Regions from separate parts of the Sphaerisporangium sp. NPDC004334 genome, predicted to be linked through region 1. Evidence: riboswitches for the same ligand, from Rfam matches in the RefSeq annotation. Region 1 holds a riboswitch; the other holds the start of a gene.
The links. A riboswitch is a leader RNA that binds a small molecule or an ion and turns the genes downstream of it on or off. The one in region 1 is predicted to bind cobalamin.

Region 1 (7,988 bases):
GCAGTTCCACCAGGCCGTTGGCCTGGACGTCGGTCACCTGGAGGGTCCAGTCCTTCTGGTCCCACAGCGGGTGCTCGCGCAGGCACCGGTACAGCTCGGCCCGCAGCTCGTCGACGGGCACCGTCCAGTCGACGTAGAACATGACGTGCCCGACGACGCGGCTCTCGTAGCGGGTCCAGTTCTCGAACGGCGTGGAGGTGAAGTAGGACACCGGCAGGATCAGCCGGCGCTCGTCCCACAGCCGCACGACGACGTAGGTCAGGGTCAGCTCCTCGATGCGGCCCCACTCTCCGTCCACGACCACGGCGTCGTCGAGCCTGATGGCGTCGCTGAAGGCGAGCTGCAGTCCGGCGATCAGGTTGCTGAGCGTGGACTGGGCGGCGATGCCGGCCACCACGCCGGCGATGCCCGCCGAGGCCAGGAGACCGGCGCCGAGCGCGCGGACGGCGGGGAAGCTGAACAGCATCGCCCCGGCGGAGACGACGATGATGACCGCGGCCGCCACCCGGCGGACCAGGGTGATCTGCGTGCGGATGCGGCGGGCCCTGCGGTTGCCGATGCCCTCGACGCCGTTGAGCCTGGCCAGCACCACGTCGGTCACCGCGTAGGCGGCCTGGATGACCAGCCAGGCCACGCAGGCGATCAGCAGGACGGTGACGGTCTGCTGCACCGCGAACTCGAACGACCTGCCGGACATCCCCGGCGCGTAGACCGTGTTGAACGCGACCACGGCGGCGGTGGCGAAGCCCGGCCACGTGCACCGCTCGACGACCGGCCCGGCCAGGGAGAAGCGGCCGTTGACCCTGTGCGACCGCAGCACGCGGCGCAGTAGCTCGACGGCGACGAGCGCCGCCAGGACGACGACGACCAGGACGATCCAGTTCACTGCCGATGACACGGGCGGCATCCCCTTCTCCGGTTTCCCCCACTGTCGCACCGGCCGGGCGCCGGCGGACCGGTCCGGCGCCCTCGGCTTTCACCAGGGCCCGGACCGGCTCCGGCGATCCTTAACCAGACTTTGACCCGGAAACCACCCGCAACGGGGTGATAAACCTCACACGAGGTCCCGCCGCACGGTGACACGGCGCTCCGGGAGCCGTCAGAACACCTCGTCCAGGCTCACGGTGCCCTCCACCGCCACCTGGTAGGCCGACACCCTGCGCTCGAAGAAGTTGGCCAGCTCCTGCACGTCCTGGAACTCCATGAACGCGAACGGGTTGGCCGTCCCGTACCGCTCCGGCAGGCCGAGCCGCGCCAGCCGGCGGTCGGCGACGTACTCCAGGTACTCGCGCATCCGCTCCGCGCTCATCCCCGCCAGGCCGTCGCCGCACAGGTCGCGGGCGAAGGCCAGCTCGGCGGCCACCGCCTCCTCGATCATCCGGGTCACCTGGGCGCCGAGCTCGTCGTCGAACAGGTCCGGCTCCTCCGCGCGCACCGTGTCGACCACCGAGAAGGCGAACTCCATGTGCATGGACTCGTCGCGGAACACCCAGTTGGTCCCGGTGGCCAGCCCGCCGAGCAGGCCCCGCGAGCGCAGCCAGTACACGTAGGCGAAGGCGCCGTAGAAGAACAGCCCCTCGATGCAGGCGGCGAAGCAGATGAGGTTGAGCAGGAACGCCCGCCGGTCCCGCCGGGTCGACAGGCGCTGGAGCGCGTTGATCGAGTCGATCCAGCGGAAGCAGAACTCGGCCTTGTCGCGGATGGAGGGGATGTGCTCGACGGCGGCGAACGCCTTGGCCCGCTCGTCGTGGTCGGGCAGGTAGGTGTCCAGCAGCGTCAGGTAGAACTGGACGTGCACGGCCTCCTCGAACAGCTGCCGCGACAGGTAGAGCCGGGCCTCGGGCGCGTTGAGGTGCTGGTACAGGTTGAGCACCAGGTTGTTGGCCACGATCGAGTCGCCGGTGGCGAAGAACGCCACCAGCCGGTTGATCAGATGACGCTCGCCCGCGCTCAGCTCGGCCAGGTCGGCCAGGTCGGACTGCAGGTCCACCTCCTCGACCGTCCAGGTGTTGCGGATGGCGGTCCGGTAGCGCTCGTAGAACTCGGGGTAGCGCATCGGGCGCAGGGTCAGGTCCATGCCGGGGTCGAGCAGCATCACTGGCAGGCCTCGCAGATCTCGGGGTTCTCAAGGGAGCAGGCGACGGCGTCCTGGTCGAGCGCCTGAACGGGCCCGGACGCGGGTAGGGACGCGGGTGGGAACGCCGGCGCGCCGGGGCGCGGGGCCGCGGCGGGCGCCTGGGCGGCGACGGTGGCCTGCGCGATCCGGGTGGCCGGGCGCGAGCGCAGGTAGTAGGTCGTCTTCAGCCCGGCCCGCCAGGCGTAGGCGTACATCGAGGAGAGCTTGCCGATGGTGGGAGCGGCCATGAACAGGTTCAGCGACTGCGACTGGTCGATGTACGGCTGGCGCGCGGCGGCCAGGTCGATCAGCGCCTTCTGCGGCAGCTCCCAGGCCGTGCGGTACAGCCGCCTGAGGTCCTCGGGGATCTGCGCGATCTCCTGCACCGACCCGTCGGCGCGCTTGACGGCGTCCCTCATCTCGGGCGTCCACAGCCCGCGCTGCCGCAGGTCGCGCACCAGATAGCGGTTGACCTGCAGGAACTCCCCGGACAGCGTCTCGCGTTTGAACACGTTGGACACCTGCGGCTCGACGCACTCGTAGCAGCCCGCGATCGAGGCGATCGTCGCCGTGGGCGCCACGGCCAGCAGCAGCGAGTTGCGCAGGCCCGTCTCGGCGATCCTCGCGCGCAGCGCCTCCCACTCCTGCGGGTGGGCCGGGGTCGCCTGCGGGAAGTGGTCCAGGTGCAGCACTCCCCCGGCGGCGCGGGTGTCGGCGTAGGACGGGTGCGCGCCGTGGCCGGCGGCCAGGGCGGCCGAGGCGCCGTAGGCGGCCAGGGCCATCTCCTCGGCGATCCGGGTGGACAGCGCCAGCGCCTCGGGCGAGTCGAACGGCAGGCGGGCCGCGAAGAACACATCGGCCAGGCCCATCACGCCGAGGCCGATCGGGCGCCAGCGGCGGTTGGCCGCCTCCGCCTCGGGCGTCGGGTAGAACCCCCGGTCGATGGACCTGTCCAGGAAGCGCACCGCCGTCGCCACCGTCGCCCGCAGCCGCGCCCAGTCGACCTCGCCGTCCACCAGGTGGGCGGCCAGGTTGACCGAGCCGAGGTTGCACACCGCGGTCTCGGCGTCGCTGGTGACCTCCAGGATCTCGGTGCACAGGTTGGACAGGTGGATGACGTTCTGCGGGTGCGCGGTCTGGTTGGAGGCCCGGTTGGCGGCGTCCTTGAAGGTCATCCAGCCGTTGCCCGTCTGGGCGAGCGTGCGCATCATGCGGCCGTACAGCGTGCGGGCCGGCAGCTGACGCACGTGCCGGCCGGCGGCCTCGGCCGCCCGGTAGGCGCGGTCGAACTCCTCGCCCCACAGGTCGACCAGCTCGGGGACGTCCTTGGGGTCGAACAGCGACCAGGTGCCGTCGGCCTCGACGCGGCGCATGAACTCGTCGGGGATCCAGTTGGCCAGGTTGAGGTTGTGGGTGCGGCGGGCGTCCTCGCCGGTGTTGTCGCGCAGTTCGAGGAACTCCTCGACGTCGGCGTGCCACGGCTCCAGGTAGACGCAGGCCGCGCCCTTGCGCCGGCCGCCCTGGTTGACCGCCGCGACGCTGGCGTCCAGCGTCCGCAGCCACGGCACGATGCCGTTGGAGTGCCCGTTCGTGCCCCGGATCAGCGAGCCGCGCGACCGGACGCGGGTCCAGGAGATGCCGATGCCGCCGGCGTACTTCGACAGCCGCGCCACCTGCCCGTACCGCTCGTAGATGGCCTCCAGCTCATCGCGCGGGGAGTCGAGCAGGAAGCACGACGACAGCTGCGGGCGCCGGGCGCCGGAGTTGAACAGTGTCGGCGAGCTGGGCAGGTACGACAGCGTCGAGATCAGCCGGTACAGCTCGCCCGCCTCGGCGACGCTGTCGGCCAGGCCGCACGCCACGCGCAGGAAGAAGTGCTGCGGCGCCTCCAGCACGCCGCGGGTGACCGGGTGGCGCAGCAGGTAGCGGTCGTAGACGGTGCGCAGCCCGAAGTACTCGAACCGGGCGTCCCCCTCGGGGTCGACGAGCGCGTCCAGCTCGGCGGCGTTGGCGCGCACGAACTCCGCGAGGGCGTCCTGCACCAGGCCGGCCTCGTGCGTGGCGGCGACCGACTGCGAGAACGACCGCACGCCGTGCGCGGCGGTCTCCTCGGCGATCTCCTCGGCCAGCAGACGCGCCGCGACCCGGGAGTTGGCCGGGTCGGCGATGACCCGCGCGGCCGCCTCCTCGATGGCCAGGCGCCGGTCCGCCGCCCGCCGCCCGCCTCCGCCACCGTCGTCCTCCCGCGAGTGGGACGGCGGCAAATCGCGTGTCAGGGTCACGTGCTCTCTCCTCGTGCGCTCGAATCCCCGTACGAGGGCACGCGGCGGCGCACGTCCGGTGAGCGGCACCCTGCGGGCACGCCGGACGACCCCGTCACGCGGCCCACCCTCGAGGCCTGGACGACTCCAGCGTCACCGGCAGGTCTTCGGGCTCGCGGGCGCCTGGCACATGCCTACCAGCCGTCGCTTCCCAGGCCGCCGACTATCGCGGCCCAGTGCTCACATGACGGCTTTCGTTCCCGCTCACCGCTGCGGGGCAGCCCCGGAATCGCACCGGGTTCCCTCTCACGTCACCCCAGGGGGCGAACCAGCGACGATCAGGATCCTACATCTAGTGGCCCCGAGCGCAACCACCCCCACAAGTTGTGTACATGCCGCCTCAGACGCGCAGGCCGAGTTCGCCGAGAGCGCGGCCGAGGCGGGCGGCCTCGACGCGCAGCCACTGCCGGAAGTCCTCCCCCTCCAGGTACAGCGGCGTCCAGCCATTGCGGGCGCACAGCTCCCTCCAGCGCGGGGAGCCGGCCAGGTCGCGGCACATTCCGGTCAGCGCGGCCCGGTCGTCCTCGGGCAGGCCGCCCGGCCCGATCAGCCCGCGCCAGTTGGCGCAGTTCACGTGCGTGTCGCACTCAAGCAGCGTCGGCGCCTCCACGCCGGGGATGCGGTCGGGCGATGAGACGGCGAGCGCGCGCAGCCCACCGGCTCGCAGGGCCGCGCGCACGCCGTTGTGGCCGGCCAGGACCGCCCCCACCTCGCCCTTGGCCAGCGCGGCGACCGCCTCGCCGCTGGTGGGGTAGGCGACGTAGCGCAGCAGGCGCGCGTCCACGCCGAGGCTCTGCGCCAGCATGCCGAACAGCACGTGGTCCACCCCGCCCTCGGCGCGGCCGCCCAGCGCGAGCCTGCCCGGGTCGCGGCGCATGATGTCGGCGAACGCGCCGAAGGTGGCCAGATGGGAGCCGTCCAGAACCACCAGGGCCTCCCACTCGCCGCACAGCCGGGCCAGCGGCGTGGTGCCCGCGAACGCGGTCGCCTGCCGCGCCGCGCCGACCGTGCCGACCAGTTCGGGGTCGGCCAGCAGCACCTGCCTCGGGTGCGGCGCGCGCCCGAACTCCGTCAGCGCCGTGTACTGCGGCCTGTTCACCACCCGCAGCTCTCGCACCAGGGTGTCGCGTTCCGCGACCGTCTTGAGCGCCCGCGCGACGCGATCGGCTTCACCGCCGGACGGGCCGGGTACCACGACCGGCAGGGTCACCGATCCGAGCTTGCGCGAGCCGGAGGGGTCCGCGCATCCCGCCGCCAGCGCCACGAGGCCGGCACCGAGCGCGAGCACCTGCCGACGACGCATACTTCACGCCCTTTCCCCCGTTATTGAACTAAATGCCCATTTCCGGCTCCGCACACACGCCCGCCTCCCCCAGCGGGCCATCCACCGCGAACCCCCTCTGGACGCCGCGTCGGCGCCCGGGTCGTCACGATCCCCCGTACGGGGGACGAGGTTCCCGTCCCGGGGGGAGTCGGCGGCCCGGCGGGCCGATGGAACGTGGGAACGCGCGAGTCCGCGCACCCCACCCACGTCCCCCAAGGGAGCGACCGTGTCCCCCGCACCGACCACCCCGCCCAGCATCCCCGCAGACCCGCCGAGAACCCCCGCAGACCCGCCGAGAACCCCGCCCGGCCCCGCGAACGCGGGTGGGTGGATCGGGTACGCCGCCGCGGCGTGGGCCGCCACCTACGGCGTCGTGGCGCTGTTCTGGACGATGACGGGGACGGGGTATCCGTTCGGGGGCCCGGCCTCGGGGGGAGACGCGCCCGTCATGCGAGTAATCCCCGCCGAGATCGCCGCACCGGTCTTCGCCGGTGTGCTGCTCGCGACCGCGGTCGCGGCGCTCGCCATGGCCGGGCGCCACGCCGTGCGCCCGCGCGGGGTGCCGCGCGCGGCACTGCTGACCTTCGGCTACGCCGTCGCCCTCTCCCTGATGGTCCTGGTCCCCGGCGCCGACCTGCTCGCCCTCACCGGATACGCCCCCATGCTGATCCTCGGCGCGCCCTTCGGCCGGCCGAAGGGCATCGACTACTCGACCGTGTTCGACTGGTCGCTGCTGAACCAGGCATGGTCCCTGGCCGGCGGATTCCTCGTGGGCGCCGCCGTCCTGTCCTGGCAGCGCCGCGGCCGGGGCGCCTGCGGCCGGTGCGGCCGCGACGGCGACGTGCCCGCCGCCGCCCGCGCGCGCACCGCCGCCTGGGCGCGCCGCGCCACCGCCGCCGCCGTCGTGATCCCGCTGCTCTACTCGGTCAGCCGCCTCGCCTGGCTGGCGGGCATCCCCCTCGGCATCGACCGGGCGATGCTGCGCGGCCTGCACGAGAGCGGCGGCGTGTGGGCGGGCGCGGGCCTGGCGACCTTCGCGGTCGTCGGTGCGGTGCTCACCCTCGGGCTCGTCCAGCGCTGGGGCGAGGTCTTCCCGCGCTGGATGCCCGGGATCGCCGGGCGCCGCGTCCCGGTCCCGCTCGCCGTGATACCGGCGGCCTACGTCTCCCCCGTGGTGTTCGCGGCGGGGCTGGGCATCGTCACCTCGCCCGCGATGTGGCACCTCACCGGCTACAGCGTGGTCCTGGTGATGACGCACGCGCTGTGGCCGCTGTGGGGCGTCGCGCTGGCGGTCGCCACCTACGGCTACCACCTGCGGCGGCGGACGGCGTGCCGCTCCTGCGGGCGGAAGGGCTGAGCGGCCGTGCCGGTCATCTCCGACGACGCGCTCGCCGCGTGGACCCGCCGGTCGCTCGCCGGCGTCGACGAGCTGCTGCGCTCCACGCTGCGTAACCCGCGCGATCCCTTCCTCACCACCGTGGCCACGCACCTGCTGAACGCCGGCGGCAAGCGCCTGCGCCCGACCGTCGCCCTGCTGGCCGCGCGGTTCGGCGACCCCGGCCACCCCCACGTGGTGCGCGCCGCGGCGGCCGTGGAACTCATGCACGTGGCCTCGCTGTACCACGACGACGTCATGGACGAGGCTCCGGTCCGCCGCGGCGCGCCCAGCGTCAACGCGCGGTGGGGCAACCGCGTGGCCATCCTGGCCGGTGACTACCTGGTGGCCAAGGCGGGCGAACTCGCCGCGCCGCTCGGCGCCGCCGCCCTGGAGACGCAGGCCCGCATGCTGACCCGGCTGGTCACCGGCCAGCTCCGCGAGACGGTCGGGGCCGGTCGCGGCGACGACCCGGAGCGGTACTACATGAGCGTGATCGCCGACAAGACGGCCGCCCTGTTCGCGCTCGCGGCAGGACTCGGGGCGCGCGCGTCCGGAGCGACCGACCAGGCGGCCGGCGCGCTGGAAGCCTACGGGGAGGCGCTGGGCATCGCGTTCCAGCTCTCCGACGACCTGCTCGACCTGTCCGAGCCGACGGCGCGGGCCGGCAAGCCGTCGAACGCCGACCTGCGCCAGGGCGTGGCCACCCTGCCCCTCCTGCGCGCCCTCGCCTCCCGCCGCTCCCGCGGGCGGGACCGCGCCCTGGAGACGCGGGGAACCGGCAGGCGCGCCTCCGGCATGCCGGAAACCGGCGGGCACACCGCCGGAGCACCGGAAACACGCGAGAAAGCC
Region 2 (7,988 bases), on a different contig from region 1:
TCGTCATCTCGCACCGCCTGAGCGCGATCCGCGACGCCCACCAGATCCTCGTGCTCGACCGCGGCCGCGTCGTCGAGCGCGGCAGGCACGAGGAGCTCATCGCACGAGAGGGGACCTACCGGGAGCTGTTCGCACTGGACGCCGAGCCCCGTCCGCGGGTCGAGGCCCTGAACGCGTGAAGCGCGCCGGATGGCCCCGGCGCGCCCGTACACACACCAACGACAAGGAGAGTACGTCATGTCCGACAACGAGCTGATCCGTCAGTGGAAGAACCCGCAGGCCCGCACCGCCGGCCTCGACCACCCGGCCGGCGAGATCGCCCTCACCGAGGAGCAGGTGGTCGGCGGCCGGCCGCCGGTGACCGAGTGGATCGCCTCCCTGGGCTGCTGCCCCACCGGTCTGTGGTGCGGCGGAATCTGAGCCGCCCCGGGCCCGCGGTACCGCGGGCCCGTCCCGCCGGCACCGTCCGGCGGGGTCCCCCTCCACCGAAAACTCAACGAAGGAGACACACCATGTCCGACAACGAGCTGATCCGTCAGTGGAAGAACCCGCAGGCCCGCACCGCCGGCCTCGTCCACCCCGCCGGGGAGATCGCCCTGGACGACACCCGCGTGGTCGGCGGCCAGCCTCCGAGGACCGAGTACGCCTTCTCCCTGGGCTGCTGCCCCACCGACGCGTTCTGCGCCGGCGGCTTCTGATCGCCACGACGTAGCCGAAGGAGTCATGAGATGTCCGACAACGAGCTGATCCGTCAGTGGAAGAACCCGCAGGCCCGTACCGGTGACCTGGTCCACCCCGCGGGTGAGATCAGCCTGGACGAGCTGGTCGGCGGCATGCCGCCCGCGACGGAGGCGATCGCCTCCTGGGGCTGCTGCCCCACCGGCGTCTACTGCGGCTGACCCGAGTACCGAAGGAGTCGCGCGATGTCGTCCGACGACGAACTGATCCGTCAGTGGAAGGACCCCCGGGTCCGCACCAGGGGGATCGCGCACCCGGCCGGTGAGATCGACGTCGACGAGGGCCTCGCGCACGTCGTCGGCGGCATGCCGCAGGAGACCTGGCCGCCGGTGATCTCCCACAAATGCTGCACCGTGGACCTCTGCTAGCAGGCCCGCACCCCGTTCATCCCCACCGATTCATCGACAAGGAGTTCCCTCATGTCCGACAACGAGCTGATCCGTCAGTGGAAGAACCCGCAGGCCCGCGTCGCCGGCCTCGACCACCCGGCCGGCGAGATCGCCCTGCAGGAGGAGGTGGTCGGCGGGATGCCTCCGCAGACCGAGTTCTTCATCAGCATCGGCTGCTGCGCCACCCGCACTCTCTCCTGCCCCGTGTAGGCGTCACCGCATCTCGGCCTCGTCATCGAAGGAGTCATGAAATGCCCGACAACGAGCTGATCCGTCAGTGGAAGAACCCGCAGGCCCGCGTCGCCGGCCTCGACCACCCGGCCGGCGAGATCACGCTGGACGAGCGGATCGTCGGCGGCCGGGAACCCGCCACCGAGGGCGCGTTCACCTGGGGCTGCTGCAAGCCGACCTGGGGCTTCTGCATCTGACCCGACCCTGCGCCGATCCCGCCCGGTCCGCTCACCGGGCGGGATCCGGCCGTGTGCCCTGGCGAACCGGGAGAAGCCGGCCAGGGCGGCCCTGTGCGGCGGCCCCGCTCGTGGGATGTGCATTCTTGACCCATGAGCACTGGGCTGCGGTACGGGTGGACGACCGGCGCGTGCGCGACGGCGGCGGCCACTGCCGCCTACACCGCACTGCTCACCGGGACGTTTCCCGACCCGGTGGAGATCGTCCTGCCCCGAGGGCAGCGCCCGTCGTTCGCGCTGGCCACCGAGGAACTCATCCCCGCTCACGTGACACCCCCGCAGGACGGACGTCCTCCGCGGCACGATGAGGCGGCCAGGCGGGAGGAGACCGCCGGCCCTGGGAAGACGGCGGGGCGACATGGGACGGCGGAGCCTCGACGGACCGCGGAGGGTCAGGATGCCCGGCCGTATCGGGAGGCCAGGGCCGGGGTGGTCAAGGACGCGGGGGACGACCCGGACGTCACGCACGGCGCGCTGATCCGCGCCGCCGTGCGGCGAGGCGCCCCCGGAACCGGGGTCACCTTCCGCGCGGGGCCGGGCGTCGGCACCGTGACCAAGCCGGGCCTTCCACTGGAGGTGGGCGAGCCCGCCATCAATCCGGTGCCCCGGGAGATGATGCGCGCCCACGTGGCGCGCGTCGCCGCCGCGCACGGAGCCGCCGGCGACGTGGTCGTCGAGATCTCCGTGGACGGCGGCGAGGAACTGGCGCGCCGCACCTGGAACCCCCGGCTCGGCATCCTCGGCGGCTTGTCCATCCTCGGCACCACGGGCGTCGTGGTGCCCTACTCGTGCTCGGCGTGGATCGACAGCATCCGGCGGGGCGTGGACGTCGCCCGCGCCGCCGGGCGCCGCCACGTGGCGGCGTGCACCGGCAGCACCTCCGAGCGGGTCGCCGCCGAGCTGTACGGCCTGCCGGAGGACGCGCTGCTCGACATGGGGGACTTCGCGGGCGCCGTCCTGAAGTACCTGCGCCGCCACCCCGTCCCCCGGCTCACCGTGGCCGGCGGCGTCGGCAAGCTGTCCAAGCTCGCCGACGGGCATCTCGACCTGCACTCGGGCCGCTCGCAGGTCAGCACCGAGGCGCTGGCGGCGATGGTGCTCGGCGCGGGCGGCGACGAGGCGCTGGCGGCCGGGGTGCGGGACGCCAACACCGCCCTGCAGGCACTCACCCTCAGCCGGGAGGCGGGGGTGCCCCTCGGCGACCTGATCGCCGTCCGCGCCCGCGCCACCGCCCTGGACGTCCTGCGCGGCGCCCCGGTGGAGGTCGACGTCATCGTCATCGACAGAGCCGGCACCATCGTCGGCCGCACCTAGTGCGGTGACCACATGCGTTCGCCGGGCGCGGCTCTCCACCCCGGGCCGCACCTGGTGCGGTGACCACATGCGTTCGCCGGGCGCGGCTCTCCACCCCCGGCCGCACCTGGTGCGGTGACCACATGCGTTCGCCGGGCGCGGCTCTCCACCCCCGGCCACGTGCTGCACTGATCGGCGCCGGGTCGGCGAATCGTGGTACGGCGATGCCGGCGCCTGCTACGGAGCCCGAGCCGGTGAACGTTCGCGGACAGCCCATCAGGCGTCCCTCTGTCACGTGCTAGCGATGGTCGCCGGTGCGTGCTCCGGCGACCGCGGTGGCCGTGGCCGGGAGGGTGGTGTGGTGTCCGGACGTGCCTGGGGACTCGACGTGGTAGCCGTCGGGAGTGGCGGTCACCAGTACGGCCGGGCCGGCGGGGCGTCCGCAGCGACGCTCGCATCCCGCCCAGTGCACGGGGAGCGGCCGGTGTCCGGTCAGGACCGGTCCGGTGGCGGGGTGCGGGTGCGAGGTGGCCCGGGTCGCGTCGGACCGGACGTCGGCGAGCGATTTGGCGCAGCCCGGCAGGCCCGTGCAGGCCGTGACTCCGGCCCATGGGGATGCCGCGTCGGTCACCAGCCCGGCGGCCGCCAGGCGGGATGTCCACGCCGCGGCCTCGGCGGGCGCGATGCCGGGGATCACGAGGGTGCGCCACGGGGTCAGCCGGACCTCCGCGCTTCCCGCGTCGGCCGCCTCGGCCACCGCTTGCGCCTGGGCGGCGGTGAGCCGGCCCAGCGCGGCCAGGACGACCAGCGCCACCCGCCCGTCCGTCATGGCGACGACCCCGGGAGATTTCCCGGTGTCCGTACGCCCGGCCGTATCCGTCGTCGCGGTGTCCGGGCCGGTGCGGATGGCGGGGAAGACCTGGGGAGTGCCGGTGGTGAGGCGGGCGGTGATCGCGGCGGGGCCGTCGGTGAGTTCGGCGACGCGCCATGCGCCGGTGCCCTGGGCGGTCCGCTCGGCCAGGAACGCCTCGGCGGCGGCGATCATCACGGGCACCGCGTCGGCGAGGCGGAACCGTAGCCCGGTGTCCTGCCCGGCGAGCAGCAGCACGCATCCGGCGATGCCCGCCCCGTGCCCCGCGCCCCGAGCCTCTACGGACCCGCCCGGACCGGGTTCGTTCCCGGCCCGTGCGTAGCGGGCCACGGGGGAGGGCCGGGTGGGGAGGAGGGTGAGGTCGGCGTGGAGGGGGAGCAGGTCGCGGCGGCCGTCGTCGAGGGCGAACAGGAAACGGCCCGGCAGCTCCGCGAGGGCGGGCCGGGCGAGCACGGCGTCGTCCAGCGCGCGGACGAGGGGGATGACGTCGGCGAGGCCGCGCCCGTCGAGGCCGGACAGCGGGCCGGCGAGGATGTTGCGCACCCGCTCGTGGGTGGCCGAGGGCAGCAGCCCGGCGGCGGCCATCCGGTCCGCGAACGCCTGGCCGTCCGCCTCGCCGAGCCCGCGCACCTGCACGTTCGCGCGGGAGGTCAGCTCGATCACGCCCGATCCCCACGTGGTGGCGGCGTCCGCGATGACGCGCAGCCGGTCGGGGGTGAGCAGGCCGCCGGGCGTCCGGAGGCGGGCGACCGCGCCGTCCGCCGCCGTGTGGGTCTGCAGGGCCCCGGGGCATGCGTCCGGCCGCGACCGGGCCGGGGAACCGGCGCCGCCGGCCGGCCGGGACGAGGGGCCGGCGCCGCCGGGAGGAGTCTGGCCAGGCGGGCGGGTGGTTTCGTTCCCGCTCGCGGGGGCGGAGAAGTCGGCGGCGGCCACGGTGAGGATGGTAACCCCGGCTGATCGCAATAACGACATCTCGCAATAAGTCGGACGACATGATCTGATGGAGGGCGACGGTACTGGAGGAAGCCGGTGTGAGTCCGGCGCGGTCCCGCCACTGTCACCGGGGAGTCAACCCCACCAAGGCCACGGCCCGGCAACGGGCGGGAAGGCCGGGGTGATGCGTCGATCCGGAAGCCAGGAGACTCCAGGCCGCCGTGTGGACCCACGACCCGGGGCGCGGACCCCGAGTGAGGATGTGCCGTGCGCCATCTCCCCCTGCTCCTGCTGTCGACCTCCGACACCGACCTGCTCAGCGCCCGCGCGTGCGGCCTGCCGTACCGGCTCGGCAACCCCGCCCGGCTCACCGCCGCCGGCCTCCCCGAGCTGCTGGACGGCGTGGAACTGGTCGTCGTCCGCCTGCTCGGCGGGCGGCGGGTCTGGCAGGAGGGCCTGGACGCCCTGCTCGCCGGCCCCCGCCCGGTGGTGGTGCTCGGCGGCGAGCAGGCCCCCGACGCCGAGCTGATGGAGCTGTCCACCGTCCCCGGAGGAGTGTGCGCCGAGGCGCACGCCTACCTCGCGCACGGCGGTCCGGCGAACCTGGCCGAGCTGCACCGCTTCCTGTCCGACACCGTGCTGCTCACCGGCCACGGCTTCGCCCCGCCCGAGGCCACCCCCGCCTGGGGCGTCCTGGAACGCCCGGAGCCCGAACCTCCGGCGGGGCAGGACGCAGGCACAGGCGGGGAGGTGACGGCCGATCTTCCCGTCGAGGGGAGGCGGGAGGCGGCCGGTATCCCGGCCACGAACGGGAACCAGAGCGCCCCGGTCACGATCGCGGACGGACGGACCGGCACGCGGCCGGTGGTGGGGGTGTTGTACTACCGCGCCCACCACGTCGCGGGGAACACCGGGTTCGTGCACGCGCTGTGCGACGCCATCGAGGACGCGGGAGGCCGCCCGCTGCCCGTCTACTGCGCCTCGCTGCGCACGGCGGAGCCGGAGCTGCTCCAGGTGCTCGGCGAGGTGGACGCGCTGGTCGTCACCGTGCTCGCCGCCGGAGGGACGCGCCCGGCGACCGCCTCGGCCGGCGGGGACGACGAGGCGTGGGACGTGGGCGCGCTGGCCGGGCTCGACGTGCCGATCCTGCAGGGCCTGTGCCTGACGAGCGGCCGGCGGGCGTGGGAGGAGAGCGACGAGGGCCTTTCCCCGCTGGACGCGGCCTCCCAGGTGGCCATCCCCGAGTTCGACGGCCGGATCATCACCGTCCCGTTCTCCTTCAAGGAGGTCGACCAGGACGGGCTGACGGTCTACGTGGCCGACCCCGAGCGCGCCGCCCGCGTCGCCGGGATCGCCGTGCGGCACGCCGTCCTGCGGCACGTGCCCCGCGAGGAGCGGCGGATCGTCGTGATGCTGTCGGCCTACCCGACCAAGCACGCCCGGGTCGGCAACGCGGTCGGCCTGGACACCCCGGCCAGCGTCGTGCGCCTCCTGGCCGCTCTGCGCGCGGACGGGTACGACATCGGCCCCGACGGCGAGGACGGGCTTCCCGGCGTGGCCGACCTGGACGGCGACGCGCTGATCCACGCGTTGATCGCCGCCGGCGGCCAGGACCAGGACTGGCTCACCGAGGAGCAGCTCGCCGGCAACCCGGTGCGGATCTCCGCCGCCCGCTACCGCGCCTGGTACGCGACGCTCCCCGGGGACCTGCGCGCCCGCGTCGAGCGGCACTGGGGCCCGCCGCCCGGCGAGCTGTTCGTCGACCGCTCCCGCGACCCCGGCGGGGAGATCGTGCTGGCGGCGCTGCGCGCGGGCAACGTCGTGGTGATGGTCCAGCCGCCGCGCGGGTTCGGCGAGAACCCGATCGCGATCTACCACGACCCGGACCTGCCGCCGAGCCACCACTACCTGGCCGCCTACCGCTGGCTGCGGGACGAGGAGGGCTTCGGCGCGCACGCCGTCGTGCACGTCGGCAAGCACGGCAACCTGGAGTGGCTGCCCGGCAAGTCGGCCGGGATGTCGGCCTCCTGCGGCCCGGACGCCGCGCTCGGCGACCTGCCGCTGATCTACCCGTTCCTGGTGAACGACCCCGGGGAGGGCACCCAGGCCAAGCGCCGCGCCCACGCCACCCTGGTGGACCACCTGGTGCCGCCGATGGCACGGGCAGACACCTACGGCGACATGGCGCGGCTGGAGCAGTTGCTGGACGAGCACGCCTCGATCGCCGCCATGGACCCGGCCAAGCTGCCCGCGATCCGCGCGCAGATCTGGACGCTCATCCAGGCCGCCCGGCTGGACCACGACCTCGGCGTCGCCGACCGGCCGCACGACGCCGAGTTCGACGACTTCCTGCTGCACGTGGACGGCTGGCTGTGCGAGGTCAAGGACGTGCAGATCCGCGACGGCCTGCACGTGCTGGGCCAGGCACCCAGGGGACGGGCCCGGGTGGACCTGGTGCTGGCGATGCTGCGCGCCCGGCAGATGTGGGCGGGCAACGAGGCGCTGCCCGGCCTGCGCGAGGCGCTTGGCCTGGCCGAGGACGGCACCGCCGGGCGCACGGACACCGACGAGGCCGAGGAGATCGCCGCCGCGCTCGTCGAGGGCATGGAGGCCCGCGACTGGGACCCGGCCGCCGTCCCGGAGGTCTGCGCCGCCGTCTTCGCCGCCCGTCCGGCGCCCGCGACGACCGCCGGCACGGCGGACGGGGCGGCCGACGTCCCCCAGGACCCCCGGGCCGAACCGTCGGCGGAGCCGGAGGACGCCGGACGACCGGAGGCCGGGCAGGTGGCGGTGCCGCCGATGGTGGCGTCGATCCTCGGGTTCGCGGCCACGGAGATCGTGCCGCGGCTGGACAGGACGGGGAACGAGATCGGCGCCGTCCTGCACGCCCTGGATGGCGGGTACGTTCCGGCCGGGCCGAGCGGCTCACCGCTGCGCGGGCTGGTCAACGTGCTGCCGACCGGCCGGAACTTCTACTCGGTGGACCCCAAGGCGGTGCCGAGCCGGCTGGCCTGGGAGACCGGCCAGGCGATGGCCGCCTCGCTGCTCGCCCGCTACCGGGCCGACACCGGCGACTGGCCCCGCTCGGTGGGCCTGTCGATCTGGGGCACCAGCGCCATGCGGACGGCCGGGGACGACGTGGCCGAGGTGCTCGCCCTGCTGGGCGTCCGCCCGGTGTGGGACGAGGCGTCCCGCCGGGTCACCGGGCTCGCGCCGATCCCGCCCGACGAGCTGGGACGCCCCCGCGTGGACGTCACCGTCCGCATCAGCGGCTTCTTCCGCGACGCCTTCCCGCAC

Region 2: linked by a shared signal. The riboswitch ahead of cobN (cobaltochelatase subunit CobN) and the one ahead of ACWEN6_RS17235 (ribonucleoside-diphosphate reductase subunit alpha) in region 1 are both predicted to bind cobalamin.

What each region holds. Positions count from the first base shown of each region.
Region 1 is NZ_JBSGDZ010000012.1:87,251-95,238, forward strand. Features, by position in the region: gene ACWEN6_RS17225 (mechanosensitive ion channel family protein) at 1-898, opposite strand, end outside; gene ACWEN6_RS17230 (ribonucleotide-diphosphate reductase subunit beta) at 1,100-2,095, opposite strand; gene ACWEN6_RS17235 (ribonucleoside-diphosphate reductase subunit alpha) at 2,095-4,398, opposite strand; cobalamin riboswitch at 4,519-4,725, opposite strand; gene ACWEN6_RS17240 (Bug family tripartite tricarboxylate transporter substrate binding protein) at 4,778-5,740, opposite strand; gene ACWEN6_RS17245 (hypothetical protein) at 5,988-7,118, shown strand; gene ACWEN6_RS17250 (polyprenyl synthetase family protein) at 7,125-7,988, shown strand, end outside.
Region 2 is NZ_JBSGDZ010000013.1:180,588-188,575, forward strand. Features, by position in the region: gene ACWEN6_RS18760 (peptidase domain-containing ABC transporter) at 1-179, shown strand, start outside; gene ACWEN6_RS18765 (hypothetical protein) at 238-420, shown strand; gene ACWEN6_RS18770 (hypothetical protein) at 513-698, shown strand; gene ACWEN6_RS18775 (hypothetical protein) at 729-899, shown strand; gene ACWEN6_RS18780 (hypothetical protein) at 924-1,106, shown strand; gene ACWEN6_RS18785 (hypothetical protein) at 1,158-1,337, shown strand; gene ACWEN6_RS18790 (hypothetical protein) at 1,379-1,555, shown strand; gene ACWEN6_RS18795 (cobalt-precorrin-5B (C(1))-methyltransferase) at 1,688-2,908, shown strand; gene cobG (precorrin-3B synthase) at 3,186-4,691, opposite strand; cobalamin riboswitch at 4,778-4,903, shown strand; gene cobN (cobaltochelatase subunit CobN) at 4,959-7,988, shown strand, end outside.